2 regions of the Desulfitobacterium sp. PCE1 genome follow, and region 2 is predicted to be linked to the other one. Evidence: a T-box and tRNA genes for the amino acid it is inferred to sense, from the RefSeq annotation. Region 2 holds a T-box; the other holds one or more tRNA genes.
The links. The T-box of region 2 lies ahead of serS (serine--tRNA ligase). A T-box ahead of a tRNA ligase gene usually reads a tRNA of that ligase, here a tRNA-Ser.
Positions count from the first base shown of each region.

Region 1: it encodes a tRNA-Ser, which carries the amino acid that the T-box ahead of serS (serine--tRNA ligase) is inferred to sense. The anticodon was not compared.

Region 1 covers NZ_KB913023.1:23,369-31,455, reverse strand. The annotation lists gene dnaX (DNA polymerase III subunit gamma/tau) at 1-1,559, opposite strand, end outside; RNA gene ffs (signal recognition particle sRNA large type) at 1,620-1,882, opposite strand; tRNA gene DESPCE1_RS0100155 (tRNA-Ser) at 1,956-2,049, opposite strand; gene DESPCE1_RS0100150 (aspartyl-phosphate phosphatase Spo0E family protein) at 2,171-2,341, opposite strand; gene DESPCE1_RS0100145 (N-acetyltransferase) at 2,498-3,259, shown strand; gene DESPCE1_RS0100140 (B12-binding domain-containing radical SAM protein) at 3,305-4,642, opposite strand; gene DESPCE1_RS0100135 (hypothetical protein) at 4,646-5,110, opposite strand; gene DESPCE1_RS0100130 (helix-turn-helix transcriptional regulator) at 5,107-5,313, opposite strand; gene DESPCE1_RS0100125 (FMN-binding protein) at 5,580-6,422, opposite strand; gene DESPCE1_RS0100120 (DmsC/YnfH family molybdoenzyme membrane anchor subunit) at 6,556-7,407, opposite strand; gene DESPCE1_RS0100115 (4Fe-4S dicluster domain-containing protein) at 7,423-7,968, opposite strand; gene DESPCE1_RS0100110 (molybdopterin-dependent oxidoreductase) at 7,972-8,087, opposite strand, start outside.
Region 2 covers NZ_KB913023.1:1,411,529-1,419,615, reverse strand. The annotation lists gene DESPCE1_RS0107035 (DMT family transporter) at 1-458, shown strand, start outside; gene DESPCE1_RS0107030 (diphthine--ammonia ligase) at 536-1,198, opposite strand; gene serS (serine--tRNA ligase) at 1,361-2,641, opposite strand; T-box leader at 2,727-2,922, opposite strand; gene DESPCE1_RS0107010 (hypothetical protein) at 3,409-4,134, shown strand; gene DESPCE1_RS23190 (hypothetical protein) at 4,183-4,344, shown strand; gene DESPCE1_RS0107000 (DUF2935 domain-containing protein) at 4,515-5,513, opposite strand; gene DESPCE1_RS0106995 (hypothetical protein) at 5,865-6,152, shown strand; gene DESPCE1_RS24160 (hypothetical protein) at 6,320-6,430, opposite strand; gene DESPCE1_RS0106990 (HXXEE domain-containing protein) at 6,591-7,064, opposite strand; gene DESPCE1_RS0106985 (flavodoxin family protein) at 7,349-7,975, opposite strand.

The sequences.
Region 1 (8,087 bases), 1.4 Mb from region 2:
TATTCATTTTCCAACAGACTTTGTAAAGTATAGGCTTTGCCAAATAGACTCCCGAGAACCTCTTCGATTGTTTCCCTGTTTTCCTTCTGATTGACCTTATCGCGATGGAAAGAAAAACCTTCTTTAAATACGATAACCAAAGTATCTCCATCCAATTCAACAGGCTTACCTTCCATCAAAAAAGCATGGGTGGATTTTTTGCGTTTTCTTACTTGCTCTAAAACCTCTCCCCAATGCCCTTGGACATCCTGAAAGGACAGGGAAGAACTATCTTTGCCTTCCTGGGTACTTACAGGTTTATCCTGGACTGGAGACTCAACATGCTTTTTATGACTCGGTAGGTCGGAACTTCTCTCCTCGGCCTTCTTGGGTGATTCTACTTTACTTTCTTTGCGACTCTTCCCTGAAGAAAGGTTCTTGATCTCCTCCTCTAATTCCTGCAATCGTTCCAGAACTTGTGGAGATTCCTTGCCATAACTGGGCCCGGAGTCATAAATCACTTGAACCAAAAGAAGTTCCGCCGCTAAACGGGCATTAGCAGCATATTTTAACTGACTTTCTCCCTGAAGCAGAATTCCTATCCATTGCAATAGGGCTTTGAGTCCAATGGTTTCGCATTGAAAAGCCAAATGCTCCTTAAGATGGGGCGCAATATGAGGGAAGGCTTGAGTTGAAGTATAGAGCAAAGCTTGCCGCAGATAATCCAACAGTTCGCGGATAATCTGTCTGGGATCCATCCCTTGATTTATGCCTTCCCCTAAAAAACCTAAGGTCTTGGCATAGTCTCTAGCCAAGAGGTGATCCACAAGTTTGGCGCTGAATTCTTCCCCTACCATTCCCAGGACTTGATAGACCTGCTCCACTCCCAGCTTCCCATCCAGCAGGAGGCACTGATCCAAAATGCTCAAAGCATCTCTCAGCCCCCCTTCAGATTTTTGGGCGATAATCTGGAGGGCTTCTGAATCCACATCCCGACCTATAGTTTGGCATACTTTATCTAAATGTTTGTAAATTTGCTCCAAGGAAATCCGATGGAATTCAAAGCGTTGAACCCGGGAAAGAATGGTTAAGGGGATTTTATGGACTTCCGTGGTAGCCAGAATAAACACCACCCGCTCAGGGGGTTCCTCCAGGGTCTTGAGAAGGGCGTTAAAGGCTTCGGTAGTCAACATATGAACTTCATCAATAATATAAACCTTATATTTGCTTTCTCCGGCACTTAAGCGAACCTTATCCCGTAAATCACGGATTTCATCAATTCCCCGATTGGAAGCTGCATCGATCTCAAAGACTTCCATCGCGCTTCCTTGATCGATGCTCAGACAGGAAGGGCATTGATTGCAAGGCTCAACCCCATCCCGGTGCTCACAATTTAAAGCCTTGGCCAAGACCTTCGCTGTAGTGGTCTTACCAGTCCCTCTCGGTCCACTTAAAAGGTAGGCATGAGCTACTTTACTCTGCACGAGAGCGTTCATCAACGTCTTTGTGACATGCTCCTGCCCTACCATATCTTTAAAATTCTTCGGTCTCCATTCGCGGTATAAGGCCAAATAAGCCATTGGGCTCCCACCTTACGCAAAAAAGATGGTACTAGACCACCTTTATGATAATATTTAAGGCCGTGCACCTTTACTCGAACAGACGCTTCCGGACGAATCCGAGATTCACTGCTCAGCCTAGGCGACCTTGCGGCACACAGAGTTTGCTCCTTAGTGCTGCTTCCGTCAGGACCTGACACGGTTCGAAGTGCTCTGTTGCGCAAGACCCAGACCTCATCACAATTAGCCCCGGCCGCTCCACAAACGCTGCCCTCATGCAGGAGTTCCACCTCGCTAAAGCGGGTTGCGAGTACAAGGATCCGCTACCTCCCCGTCTAGCACGGCCAAATCAATTATAACAAAATAAAAAGCCAAAGTCGAATACGAAACGAATCAAACTTGGCTAAAATGCGCTTATGGCGGAGAGAGAGGGATTCGAACCCTCGACACAGGTCAACCCCATGTACTCGCTTTCCAGGCGAGCGCCTTCGACCAGCTCAGCCATCTCTCCGTGTTCGTCTTGTCAAAAGACTATGAAATTTGGTGACGAAGCTTATTATAAGCTAACATTAGAGACATGTCAATAAAAGACGAATAAAATAATATTTCCGCCAATGGAATAAGCAGTAAAATCACCAAAAAGACATCTGTCTGTACTTATCCAAACGCTGATATTGATTCAAAAGATGATCCAGCTCTTGACTTAACTCTACGACCTCATCATCAACTAAGCTGCGTGTCGTAGCATATCGATACAATTTTCTACGAAGCACCTCAATCTTCTTTAATAACCTCTTTTCCACATTAATTCCTCCCGAAATTGCTTTCAAGAAGATTTTAATCGATTCACATGCAAATAACAACGAAATTAAATCCATAATAAGGTAAATAAATGTCGATAAGAGCAAGGAAAGCGGGTAGTCCTGACGAATATTAACCATGGGAGTGAGGTGGAATTTATGGAGTTTAAAAGATTAACATTGGACAATCTGGATTCCGAACATATTTGCTGTGCAATTACCGATAAAAAAGGAGAATCCGGGGTTTCATCAAAAAAAGATTGGCTCAGAAAACGCTTATCCGAGGGATTGGTCTTCGATAAATTAGATGTACGTGGAAAAGTTTTTATCGAATATATTCCTGCAGAAAAAGCGTGGTGCCCTATTGTGGCCGATAACTATATGTTCATTAATTGCTTCTGGGTTTCCGGACAGTACAAAGGTCAGGGATATGCTAATTTATTACTGGAACGCTGCATCAATGATTCAAAGGAAAAAGGGAAAGAGGGGATTGTTATTTTATCTACGGAGAAGAAAATGCCCTTTCTCTCTGATCCCAAGTATCTGAAATACAAAGGCTTTAAAATAGCAGATAAAGCGGTTCCTTATTATGAACTGCTCTATCTTCCCTTCAGTGCCCAAGCAAACATTCCCCAATTCAAAGAGTGTGTGAAAAACGACCTTATTGATCATAAAGGCTGGGTTATCTATTATACAAACCAATGTCCCCATACTGAAAAATATGTCCCGATCCTTATAAATCATCTAACATCAAAAGGGTTTGCTGTTCAAGCCATTAAACTTGATACAACGGAACAGGGACAAAAGGCACCCAATCCATTTACCACCTATGCCCTTTTTTATAACGGCAAATTTATTACCAACGAGATACTTTCCGAAAAGAGCTTCGACAAGCTTTTAATCAAAATGAAAATTTGCTGAGTTCAGGGTATCAGATATCTTTATCTCTCCGCTGGACCTATCATGTCATTTTACCCTATAGGAGATTCTTGCCGCTAGCCGCCCTACCGCCCCCATAGGGACGATCCGCGCCAGTGCCGATGTGAACCGGCCTAATTTGCGGTAAAAAATATTAAATAAGAGATAAGATTTTCGTTGTGCTCTATGCTCCGGCATACGGCGCAATATATTGGGAAAGGAGTAAAACTCCCGGTATATCCAAAGGTAACCCTCGTACAATTCCTCCGCTGTCATGCCTTTAGGTTGAAATACTACATGAGCCGTATTGTACTTTGACAGCTCATGATCAGTTATTCGTCCTTCATCTTTCATTCGGCGATATAGCTCTGTGCCGGGGTATGGAGTGAGAATATGGGAAGTCAGGGTTTCGATCTTATTCTTTACCAGCCAATCCAGTGTTCTCTGAAAAACATCCGGTTCATCCCCGTCCAGGCCGAATACCATGCTGGCATTGATCATAATGCCTCGGCTGTGAATTTCTGCGGCAAGCTTTTCATATTTCTCAAAGTGATTGTCCTTATTTACCCCATGCAAAGACGAGTTATTGATTGATTCAAAGCCGATAAAAAGACTTTGGCAACCCGTCTCAGCCATTAGATCCAGCAAATCGGGATGGTCGGCTATTTTAGTGGTCACAGCCGCACTCCATTTAAGGTCCATTCCCCGCAGCTTATTAAGTAATTCACGAGTGTAGGAAGGCACACCGATAAAATTATCATCAATAAAAAGGATATGCCGGGTTCCCAGGAATTCGATATCCCTGAGCACATCCTCGACAGGGCGACGGATATACATCCTGTTTTGGCAGCTGTTATAGCAGAAGTCACATCGGTTGGGACAGCCGCGGCTTGTGGTGATAACGTTTGTATAGAGGTAGCGGCTTTTATCGATTCTGTTGTAGGCCGGAGGGACAATCTCATCTCCCCGAAAATCCGCCATGTCATGATAAACCTGCTGAAGCCTGCCCCGTGCAGCATCTTCTATCATAGATGCCCATACCCGCTCGGCAGCGCCGATACAAACAGCGTCGAAATATCCGCTGCACTCATCCGGACTGCTCGTAACGTGAATTCCGCCTGCCACCACAGGTATTCCCAGTCGGCGGAATTTTTTCGCAATCTCTGCTGCTCTGGGCATGACATCCAAAGTTATGGTGATGCCGACCATCTCCGCACCGCAGTGATAATCTATTTTCTCCACATTTTCATTAACCATGATCACTTCATGACCCTCAGGTGTAAGACTCATCAGCGTAAGCAGTGACAAAGGAGGAGCCATACGAGTCTTCAAATCAGTATCCATAGGCCTTTTATTCATTTTAGGTTGAATCAGTACGATTCTCATATCCTATCTCCATCTGCATACCAGCACATAAACCAGGTCTGCCAGCACTACCGTTGTCCAGTGTATGACGATGAACAGAGTAAACTTTTCAACAATGCCGTTAGGCTCACTCAATATCATCAGATAAAATCCGGCAATGGCGGCAAGTGTAAGGATGGCAGCTACTGCAAGGCACTGGATAAGGTAGGCTGTGTGGTACTCATCATAGTGATGACGGCGAAAGATCAGCATAAGTACAACCAGTACGGTTATCCCTATTAAGGCATAAGCAATGTATGCGTGATGTCCGGAAGCCAGAAAATTGCTCCAGCCGGTCCAAAAGGGATGAATGGCCGTTGCCCGATTGTAGTATAAGAGATTTTCAAATTCAAGATGTCCGGAAGTAACAATAAAGATTAACCCGTAGAAGGCGGTAAATAGGCTTAATCCTATCGCATTGACTGCCGGGTTTTTGAGAAAATGCTTCATTTCCTATCCTCCTCTTTGAACAGAAACAGCGCCTCAATGGTTACACTAAAGAATTGCGCCAGATCATACGCCAGCCAAATGGATGGATCAAATTTGCCTGTTTCTATGGCATTGATGGCCTGTCGTGAAACTCCCACATGCTCACCCAGCTCTTTTTGAGTTAGTCCACGCTCTTCCCGGAGACGCTTTACATTATTTTGCACGGCATTACCCCCTGCTATGATGTCAGGTACACCTTACATTAAAAATAGCAGATCGGCGGTATGGTGTCAAGTTAACCTTACACCATAGATAAAAAAGTGCTTAAGCTAGGAAAATGCTCCAAAGGGTACATCTTTTATTCCCCTCCAGTCCTTGGCCGTCGCGGGAGAGATCGGAGACTTCGGTTCTGGAACCGGGCATTTTACACTACAAAAGAGGGGGAACACGTTAAAAACCCCCTCCTTGTAGGCAGTGCTATTAAAAAAGCTTAATCGCCGATTTGTTCCTCATTATATTTTTCTATTGAATCCAATACCGCTTTTCTGACTCCCTTAATAATGCCTATGGAGGTCATGCTCGAACCGGTAATCGCATCAACCTCTAAAGTTTGTTGCTTTAAAATTGCAGCCGGAATTACAAGCATGGCCTCTTTGTAGTATTTGGAATCCACCTCAAAATGCTGCAGAATCTTGATCTTCTTGACGAAATTATCCTCAATGGTGACCTCTAATTTCAACCCGGGACTATAACCGGTACTTTCAGTTATATAGGTTCCATTGGCCAGCTCTAGCCCTTTAAAAGAAAAATAATAGGGTAAATCAGCTTGGTTAGGGGCGGGATTAGAACTTGTATTATTACTGGTGTTGTCTTCCTTTTGCTGCTCTTCTACCATTGCTTCATAGGTAACATCACTATTCATTTCGGATAGTATTCGAAAAATATTAATACCTCCGACATCAACAATATGCCAAACGAGGGTTACTACAAAAAGAATTGTTAAAGCTTGATGTATAGGTAGCCATTTAGTTTTTAAGTTCTTACAAACCCAACTGATGCCTAAGGCAATCGTCACTAACCAGTTTAAGGTGCCGATATTCACACTTAGCACCGGATCAGAAGAATGTGCCCCATGAATTAAGCTTATGACAATAAGGACAAAGCCTAAGACTATATGAGGGGTCTTTAGATATCTATTAATTTCAACCAACCGGGAACGCTTTTCCCCTTGAACTTTGGGTATTAGTTTTCGGAATAAATACTTCGAGATCAAAAAAATTCCAATTAGAACTGCTAACCAACCAAATACATAATCCAGAATAAAACCTATCATAGCTATACTCCCGAGAATTATTTTTTTAATCATTCAAAGGGCAAAAAAATTAATAATAACCAACAACCAAGAAAGCCTTTTACTTCAAAGTTGTTGGTTATTATTTTTTTAGAGTGATTATTAGTTTAAATTTTTAGAACCAGGGATATTGTCCCATTACTGAAGAATAAAATAGAATACGTCCTGTTACCTCCCCGAGAACCACTCCAACCAGGGTTAAAGCAGCAAATGTACTGCTGGATTTTTGGTTAGCGATAAATACTCCTGCAAATACCATGGGAAGTAGAATACCGATCATTAAGCGCACAGCGAAGAAAAATGAAGCAAAGGTTGCTGCAACTGCGGCAGATTGTTCAGCCGATGCACCATAGGTTTGAGCGAAGGACCCCAGTACCAAACCCACAAGTACAACAGCAGCTATAACGAAGATACCCAGTGTTCTTCTAACTTTCTGACCGGCTTCCCCTTCAATCTTACTTAGAAGGAAAGCTACAGATACAGATCCTAAGAGTAAAGCTGTAAGAACAAAGGCTGCTGTAGTTTGCCAAGAATTCCATGCTAATCTAGCAGGTAAGGCATAGACTTTGCTGGAAATTACTATTGCTATTAAACCAACACCACTAAGAAGTAGACCCACTATTTTTTTGGAAGAACTAGCCGGTGTTTTCCACCACATATAGCTGTAGATAAGAGCCAAAACTCCTACAATCACGAAGGCCAGAATCTCCATACTTAATTTGGAAACTCCAAGATTGCTAATAGCTTTAATAGCACTAAGGGGCTGGCCTAAGTGGAATACGGAAAAGATTATACCTAGACCTACTAATGGTAAAACAGAGATACCGCCCACCCTTAATTTTTTCAAGGAAGCTTCATCTAAATCTGAGGAAAACATATATTCTACTAGTGTGATAGTTAGGGCTAAGCCGATAGCCCATTGACCAAGAACAGTGAATAATACTAATGGGAATTCCCATGTGCCCATTTAAAGCCCTCCTCTCTATTTTTTAAATGCTTTCGCAGGATTGATGATAATAGCCGGATTTGTGATGCTTGCAGAAGGTGTTATGGGTAGTTCTTGAACTCCGGAATATTTAGCCTTTAATTCTTCAATATCGCCGGCAACCAGGTTACCCCCGGGGCAAGCTTCTACACAGCGAGGCTCTAAGCCTTGTTCAATACGTTCTTTACAATAACTGCATTTACTGGTTTTACCCTCTTCCGGGTCATACTGAGGGACACCATAGGGACAAGCCATGACACACATCCTACAGCCGATACATTTGCTATGATCTTGGTAAACTATGCCATTATCTAATCTGGTATAAGCACCGGCCGGACAGTTAAGCAAACACTGCGGGTTCTTACAATGGTTGCATCCCATTGAAATAGTTGCATGGGAGGCAGGATTTTCGGTATCGAATTTACGGACTTTACGCCATTGAACACCGGGAGCAGTTTTTTGCTCAGATTTACATGCTACCATGCAGGTTTGGCATCCGTAACAGTTTGCCATATTAATATAGAAGCCAACTTGTTTAGCCATGGGTTACGCCTCCTTCCTAATTTCTACTAAGGTATTGTTACAACTGTGGCCACCACCAAGTGGTTCGACAAAGTCACTTGTTACATAGCTGCTGCTGCCGCCGTGTTGTTCCCACCACC
Region 2 (8,087 bases):
CCGCGCTATGGGGCGGATCGACTGTTATGGGAAAGCGTCTTGTCGGAAAATTATCGTTCACGACCTTAACCGCACTTAGATTTGCTATAGCGCTGCCACTATTAACCATCATTGTATTTGCACAGCACCCGAACTGGGCTAACATTGGTCAGGCTCTCAGCCTGGCTCCGGTCTGGGCGAACCTATTATTCCAGACTCTCGTGCCAAGTCTTATAAGTCTATTGCTCTATTACCGCGGGTTAAATGGTGTGCGAGCCTCTTATGCCACCATCGCCGAACTCGCATTCCCTGCAACCGGCCTACTTTTGAACTGGTTTATTCTGCACCAAACCATAGATCTAGGGCAATGGATTGGGTTTGCCATAGTCTGGCTTGCTGTACTGCAATTATCTCGGATGCCTAACGATCCTAAGTCAACGGTGAAAACTTCCGACGGAGCGAACTTCGCCAGCTTATAACATTTTCTCCAAACCGCTTTCTAAACATTAAACGGCTAATGGGGCGATTGATTGTACCCCCTTAGTCGTTTTTATTTTCATTCTAATAAAAGAGGCAATATTGCATAATTACCATTTCTTATTATTTCATCGAATTTAAAATTTACAGGTTCTTTAAAAAGTGGTCCATCGTATACAAAGGTGTGGTATTCCCCCTCTTCTCCACAAATGTCTGCACCTTCGGCTACAATTTCTGCCATAAGGTCTTTGGTTAAGGTTCTTCCTAGAAACCTTTCACTAAGCCTGGATGAATCCACAACAGTTATAACAGCTTTAAAACCACTTTCTATAAATTCGTAAACCAATTCTTTTCTACTTTCATTCCAAAGTGGAAATATACTTTCAATCTTAGCAACTTTACAACGAGCATCACACCAATCGTAATGGGCCTGGATATCAATATCACCAAAAACACAAGCATTAATGCCATTGTCCTTTAGTTTTAACAGTGTCTTTTCAAAATCTTTAGTATAGTCATCACCCTCTCCTGTTTTTACAAGTTCTAAAGGGATATCCATAAGCTGTGAAACTCTATTCAAAACCTCTACTGGAACCCCATGAAACCATGAACGACCGGCGTTCTTGTTATAAGTAGTCAGTAAACTTACCGGCTCACACCCACTCTTTATAGCTCGATACAGCGCAAGTACACTATCCTTTCCTCCACTATAAGATGATGCGAACTTTATCTCTTTATTCATATTCACTCTCCTACTTTATGCTATTTTTTGCTTAGCTTCATAACTGTCTATATATATCTTAGTGTACAAGCAGATACCCCCTGAATCCAGTGAATCTTGGCGACTGAGTAAAATCACTCCCCCAATAAAAACCGCCACAAAAGTGGCGGTAACAAACAGCAATTATTTGATTAACTCTTTACCCCCCATATACATTTGCAATGGTTTCGGTATTGATAGGGTACCATCTTCCTTCAAATTATTTTCTAAAAATGATATCAACATTCTTGGAGGTGCTACGACTGTATTGTTAAGAGTATGCGGGATGTAGTTTTCTTTGTTTTTACTTTTTATCCGGATAGAAAGACGTCTTGCCTGTGCATCCCCCAAGTTGGAGCAACTACCAACTTCAAAATATTTTTTCTGTCTCGGTGACCACGCTTCTATGTCTATACTTTTTACTTTTAGATCTGCCAAATCACCCGAACAACACTCCAAAGTACGTACAGGGATATCCAAAGTGCGGAAAAACTCAACCGTATATTGATATAGTTTTTCGAACCAACCTGCACTATCTTCCGGTTTGCATACCACAATCATTTCCTGTTTTTCAAATTGATGAATTCGGTATACACCCCGCTCTTCAATGCCATGGGCACCAATCTCTTTACGAAAACACGGCGAATAACTGGTTAGTGTTTGAGGAAGTTTTTCTTCATCTAGGATTGTATCAATAAATTTACCAATCATAGAATGCTCGCTCGTGCCGATGAGATATAAATCTTCACCTTCAATCTTATACATCATATTTTCCATTTCTGAGAAGCTCATAACACCGTTTACAACATTGCCTCTAATCATAAATGGGGGGATATAATAGGTAAATCCTCTGTCAATCATGAAGTCCCGCGCATAGGAGAGAATCGCAGAATGCAAACGTGCTATATCACCGCAAAGATAATAAAAACCGTTTCCACTTGTTTTTCTTGAACTGTCAAAATCGATACCCTTAAACTTTTCCATAATATCAACATGATAGGGTATCTCAAAGTCTGGTACAACAGGCTCACCAAATCGTTCAATTTCGACATTTTCGCTATCATCCTTACCGATTGGTACTGTGGGATCCATAATATTGGGGATAATCAGCATCCTTTCGCGAATCTGGATGTCAAAGTCATCAATTTTTCTCTCCAATTCTGCGAGTTTATCTGCCATAGCAACTATGTCTGCCTTCGCTGATTCAGCTTCATCCTTTTGTCCTTTTAATATCAATACACCAATTTCTTTACTGATTGAATTTCTTCTGCTTCTGAGATAATCACGTCTTGATTTCGCTTCCCGATTTTGAGTATCTAAGGCAATAACTTCATCTACAAGGGTGATTTTTTCATTCTGAAACTTTTTTCTGATATTTTCTTTAACGATCTCAGTGTTTTCACGCAGCAACTTAATGTCTAACATTATTTTCCTCCTCATCTATATTCTTTTCATTAGAGATAACAGTATGAGTTTAGAAAAATAAAAGCCTTCCGAACCCATACAAATAATATGGGACGGAAAGCATCCGCGGTACCACCCAAATTGTCAGATAACACTGACCACTCTAAAGTGCTGTAAAGGGCACACCCTTCGACTCATCGCCGACAGCTCAAAAAATGGAACGGTTTAATTTCTCACCGGTTCGCACCAACTACCGGCTCTCTGGGAGATTTATAAACCTTAGTTTTTATCATCGCTATTAAATGTATTATATGCATCTATAAATAAATTTACAAGAAGAATTGTTATAGTTTGGTCGTGTGTATACATTTTCCTACTTTACGAACAACACCGAAGTCAATCCATATAATATCAAAAAAGGATGATATTGGTGTATGACTTTGCGTTGCGCCTAGTCCAATATTACTGGCTTATATGGTTGTTTTTTTCCTTTCTTTTCTCTTCTATTCTGGGTTACGTTATCTTTAGAAACTATTTGACCTTACCATCTTAACAAAGGTGATGAAGATATGAACAGCATGGGCTTAACGGACAATACAAAAACGACAACTAAATTCTGGGGAATATGGTTGCCCGTCCCTACCGTCATAGCCATCATAAACTCTTTATTCTGGACATGGTTAATTCTCCGAACAGTAGGGTATGTTGAAAACCCAATTGAAAAATCAGTGCCCCAAATAATTGACTCCTTTTAGTTTTGCATAGGAATAAAAGGGGGGGGGATTTTCATGTCATCCGATAAATCTATTAATAGATTTCCGAATTGCTATTATTTTCTAAAGAGATACTGGCAGAGTGAATTCCATTCCAAACTCTGTCGAATAACTCGAAAATACTTCCATAACCGCTTAGATCCTTTTAACTTGTGTCCGCGTACAATTCTCTTTTGGTTTTTTATCCCCCCCTACAGAGCAATTGGCATTTCAATCCTTGACCTTCAGAGAATAGCAGTCTACGGACGCCAACAGATAGAACCAAATCAGACCATCTATCTAATGTTTAAAATATTAGAATTAAATTCTCCAATCCCTTTGACATTGCTCATCATGTTTGCTTCCTTGGGGTTAGTCTTAACCGACGGAGCGAATAAAATTGTTCAGGCTGTTCGTTCAGAATACGAAAATATTGTGCCAACAGATGAGTCAGTGACGCCGTCTTTAAATCCCTTCAATTTAACTCCACGCATGTCTATATATTTTCCTATCATTGATGATCACACCTCAATCGGTTTTTTGACAATCGATTTGCGACACATAGAATTTAGTATTAAACAATCCTTAGAGCCCAATGAAAATATCAAGAGCCTCATTCGATTTATAGATATATATGCACCTTTTCCCCTGCAACTTGGAATTATGTTTCTGTCTGTCGGACTTTTTCTCTGTGGCATTATTTTTAAATTTATCCTAAGCCTAAATCAGGAGCTCCTTGATGAAATAAGGTGCAGTTTATAATCGCAGAGTTACGATTTCCAGCTTATGCTCGCCAAGAGGAGAGATACCATGACTTTATATGATTTATGGGCACACGGCACACTTTTATACGCACAACCCTTTGCCTATTTCTCTCCGTTGGTATCGCTGGGGGCATTTATCTTTGTTGTTTTCATAATTACTGCCTTGAAAATGATTTTAGAGCATAAAGAACAACATGTTCTATGGTAATATAAGCTCCTTTAATTCTGGCGGGTAAGAATGGGGGATTTCATTAATTATCAGAATCAAATGTTTATCGCCGATTCTTAAACGATGGTGTTTATATAAATTTTGAGTTGGCCTTAAACAAGCTTTAAGGCCAACTCATATTGTTTTTTAACTACTTTTTGATCGTTAGATTAGAATAAAGAAGGTGTACGAATTTTTAATTGTCCTGACAACTCGTTTTTCAAACCAAAGATTCTCCCAGAAGTATCTAGTATCCGTAAGAAGTGATTTGCCTCCCGTAGGAGATGATCGGCAAGCAAAGGAAATATGATTGACTTTATGCGGTTAGCTAATATTAATTCTTCTGCAGTAGCTTTAAAATTACGCAAATTGCTTGTAGCCGCAATTTCTTGGCCAATCAATTGACCTAAAGGATTTGCACCACTCTCTGTTTGGGCACGTAAATTAAAAAATAACCTTGCAAAATTATTGGCTTGATCTATCAAGGCAGCTTCAGTCGGGTCTAACAAATGGGCAATGAATTGGGCATGTTCAGCCATTTGCAGATCCCAGAATACTTTTTGGCAAATTACTTCTTGTGTCAAGTCGATTGATCCCCTTCTCTGCAGCAATCTTAGTTGCTCAATAAAAAGGAGCGCTTCGCGTCGAATGTGGACAATAAGAAGTGGAAAGTTAAAAGTAAACAACCGACCAGATAACATCGCATCCAAGACTTGGGTTTTAAATTTAACTAATTCTCTCGTTAGCACGATAGCTCTTTCATTTAGGCTTTGAACATTTCCTTCAATAGCTGGGTTCACATTTTCTGCTGCTGGTACAAGTCTTAGCTCTTGAACAGTTAGTGACGTATCAAGTGGAACTCCACCTAATCCTTGCGTCTTCTGTTCAGCCCTTAAAGTCATATTCGTTGCAACTTCTCCAGAACACAATACAGCCGAATCTACATTGCCATTCGCTAAAAGAATAGCCTCAGTTAAAAGGGCATTAAAGGAATTCATGAAATGAATCGCCTGTTGTGACAAAGCTTCATCTTTAGAAAGAAATCCCGCTGCTAAGAAGAAGGAGTGTTCCTTCATAATACGCAAAAAGAAAAGATTTAAATTTAGTGACTGACGAATAAAGACATTTGTTGGTAATAACCCATCAGTAATTCCCGAATTAAATAACATTATTCGGTAATACCTCCTTTCTTTGACTATTTAGTACATGTTATTCCAGGATTGTACTGACGGTTACACTAGTACAAATGAATTTCATTGAACTTTTAGAGATGTCGCTCATTTAACACTTTAGGACAAGCCAAAACTCCCAAAATATATAATCGGTCTTAATACCTTATGTCGGCGGAGTAAAATAAGCAGCATCCGTTAATACAGGCAGGAATGTTCCCTTCCCCTGACCGCTAAACGATCATTATGTCAGACTGACCTAAATTACACAGAAAACCCTCTGACAACTTTCTTAGACACCCCCTGTGGAATATATTACCATCGAGAATGTATTAAGAGGTGATCTATTTAATGTACTATCCTACAACCATACCCGTCTATGCACCATATCCCCGGATGGTAGCAAGATATCCATTGACTCATATCGGTAGTTATGAACCACCGGAGTGGGAAAGATTTGAAGAACAGTTTCATCCACTTTGGCTGAAACAACTTGAACGTCGTATGGGTATAATACCGGGTCGTGAACCTATCTGGTGGGAGCTTTATGAAGAACAATTCGAGCCGCCTTGGTTACAACGTTTAGAGAGAAGGATGGGAATTCCTCAACCATTTAACCCGCTTTACGATCTTCCATGATCGGTGAGACATTTATATCTTTAGTTAAACTTCAACGGCCACAATATCGGCCGTTTTCTTATTCGCTTATACTAGATTCTGTAGACTCTGTGCCTTATATTGATATTTTTAACAGGATCTAAAAGAAATCGGGCCGAAAAATCCACTCTTTCAGCCCGATTTTTGTTCTAAAAAATCCAATTCTTTTTTATTATTGGTGCTCTTGATGGTGTCACTGTAATTATAATATCACTTTCTTTCACTGCAATTTCCAAATCTTCTACTGCTTCAAATAGGATATCTTGTGTACTAATTTCAAATTCGCTTTGAAGCTTATATCTAATACCATTGACAAACTTTTTTGCATTTACTGGATTTAAAAAGCCCTAAAAAAAGATGCTGTATGAAACTGGTATTCTATCGGCACCCAGTATATTGCAGAAAATACTCCATATTAAGCTACTCATTAAATAATCCTCTTCCTAGTTTAAATAGTGGTCGCAGCGATGTAAGTGTTGCAGTCGCAATCACAACAAAACCGATTACCAATTTGTTAACCTCGAGCTGATTACCATATTGCCAAAATATCAAATACAATCCGATCGGCAAATTTAGAAAAACACCCGTTAATGTTCCGGGAGCATACCTCTTTAGAAATATTGTAGCTATCAGGTGGGGGAATATTGAGTTAAAGCACATCATCATTATAAAACCGAGATACAAGTACTTTATAACCTCATTTGAGTTTGCTGCTACTAAAAAAGCAAACGTTAAAATATATCCAAATAATGTCACAACCATGACTGCAAAGCGAAATTCATTATTTCCTACTTGTTGATGATATCTGCCCGCGTACTTTGACCACTTTGGCAACCAAATCCCTTCTTCAAGATTATGCAGCGTGAAGGACATCAAAAATAATAATTCAAACATCTCGTTATTCCCAAACCTTTCTATTGCATATATCAAACTGTGATTATTTGGCTGACTGGATTCCGCCACTGATAGCAGAAGCTAGACCTTCTTAATTATATCAAATAAAAATCATTCTTTTCCCATATTAGTGCTTATTCTTTAAATATCTTTTTCATTACTGACATGAATAAAGTGCAATCCCTTGTCCTGAGATGCACTCTATTCATGTCTGCATATTCACTTTTCAATGGTATAAGCGTACTCCGATGGCTTGATTGCGTTTAAATTTCCTTTTTGATTTGCTATCGTATGAAATTTGTCCTAACACGATCTTCTTCTACAGGAACAGGTATTTTTTCTTTTCCAGCGTCAATTGTCTTAAGGAGCCAGGCCATTGATCTGGCATTTTTACGAAGGGTCTGAATACCTTCTCCGTCCTGAAGAACTTCTCCTTTTTCCATACCATACGCTACTGTCCAGTATTGGGACGGCGGTATGACTGTCTGAGCTAAGTTAAGATAGTTATTGAGCTGGTGTACTACATCTACACCACCGGCACGTCTTACAACAGAAATGGAAGTTGCAACCTTATATTTGAAATAGCCTGAACTTGTGTAGAATACTCTGTCCAGAAAAGCCTTCATTGTTCCTGCTATTCCTGCATAATAGGTAGGGGATGCAAGAATAAAGCCGTCCACCTCCCGCATTTTCTTTGCAACTTCATTAACAATATCCTCTTTAAAAACACAGTGATTTTCCTCAGAAGTCCGACAGTATCCACAACCAATGCACCCATGAATACTCAGCTGGCCAATTTGAATGATTTCAACTTCTATACCCTGCTGTTCCAACTCATCGGCCATAACCTTGAGTGCCTGGCTTGTATTACCATTTTTACGGGGACTACCATTAATAGCTATCACTTTCATAAATCCACACTCCTATCTCTGCTATACAACAAGTATAGACCCTATACTTAACTGTAAGTCAATAGTATGCAAAAAGAATTTTCATATATTAATAAATTTATACTCCCTAGGA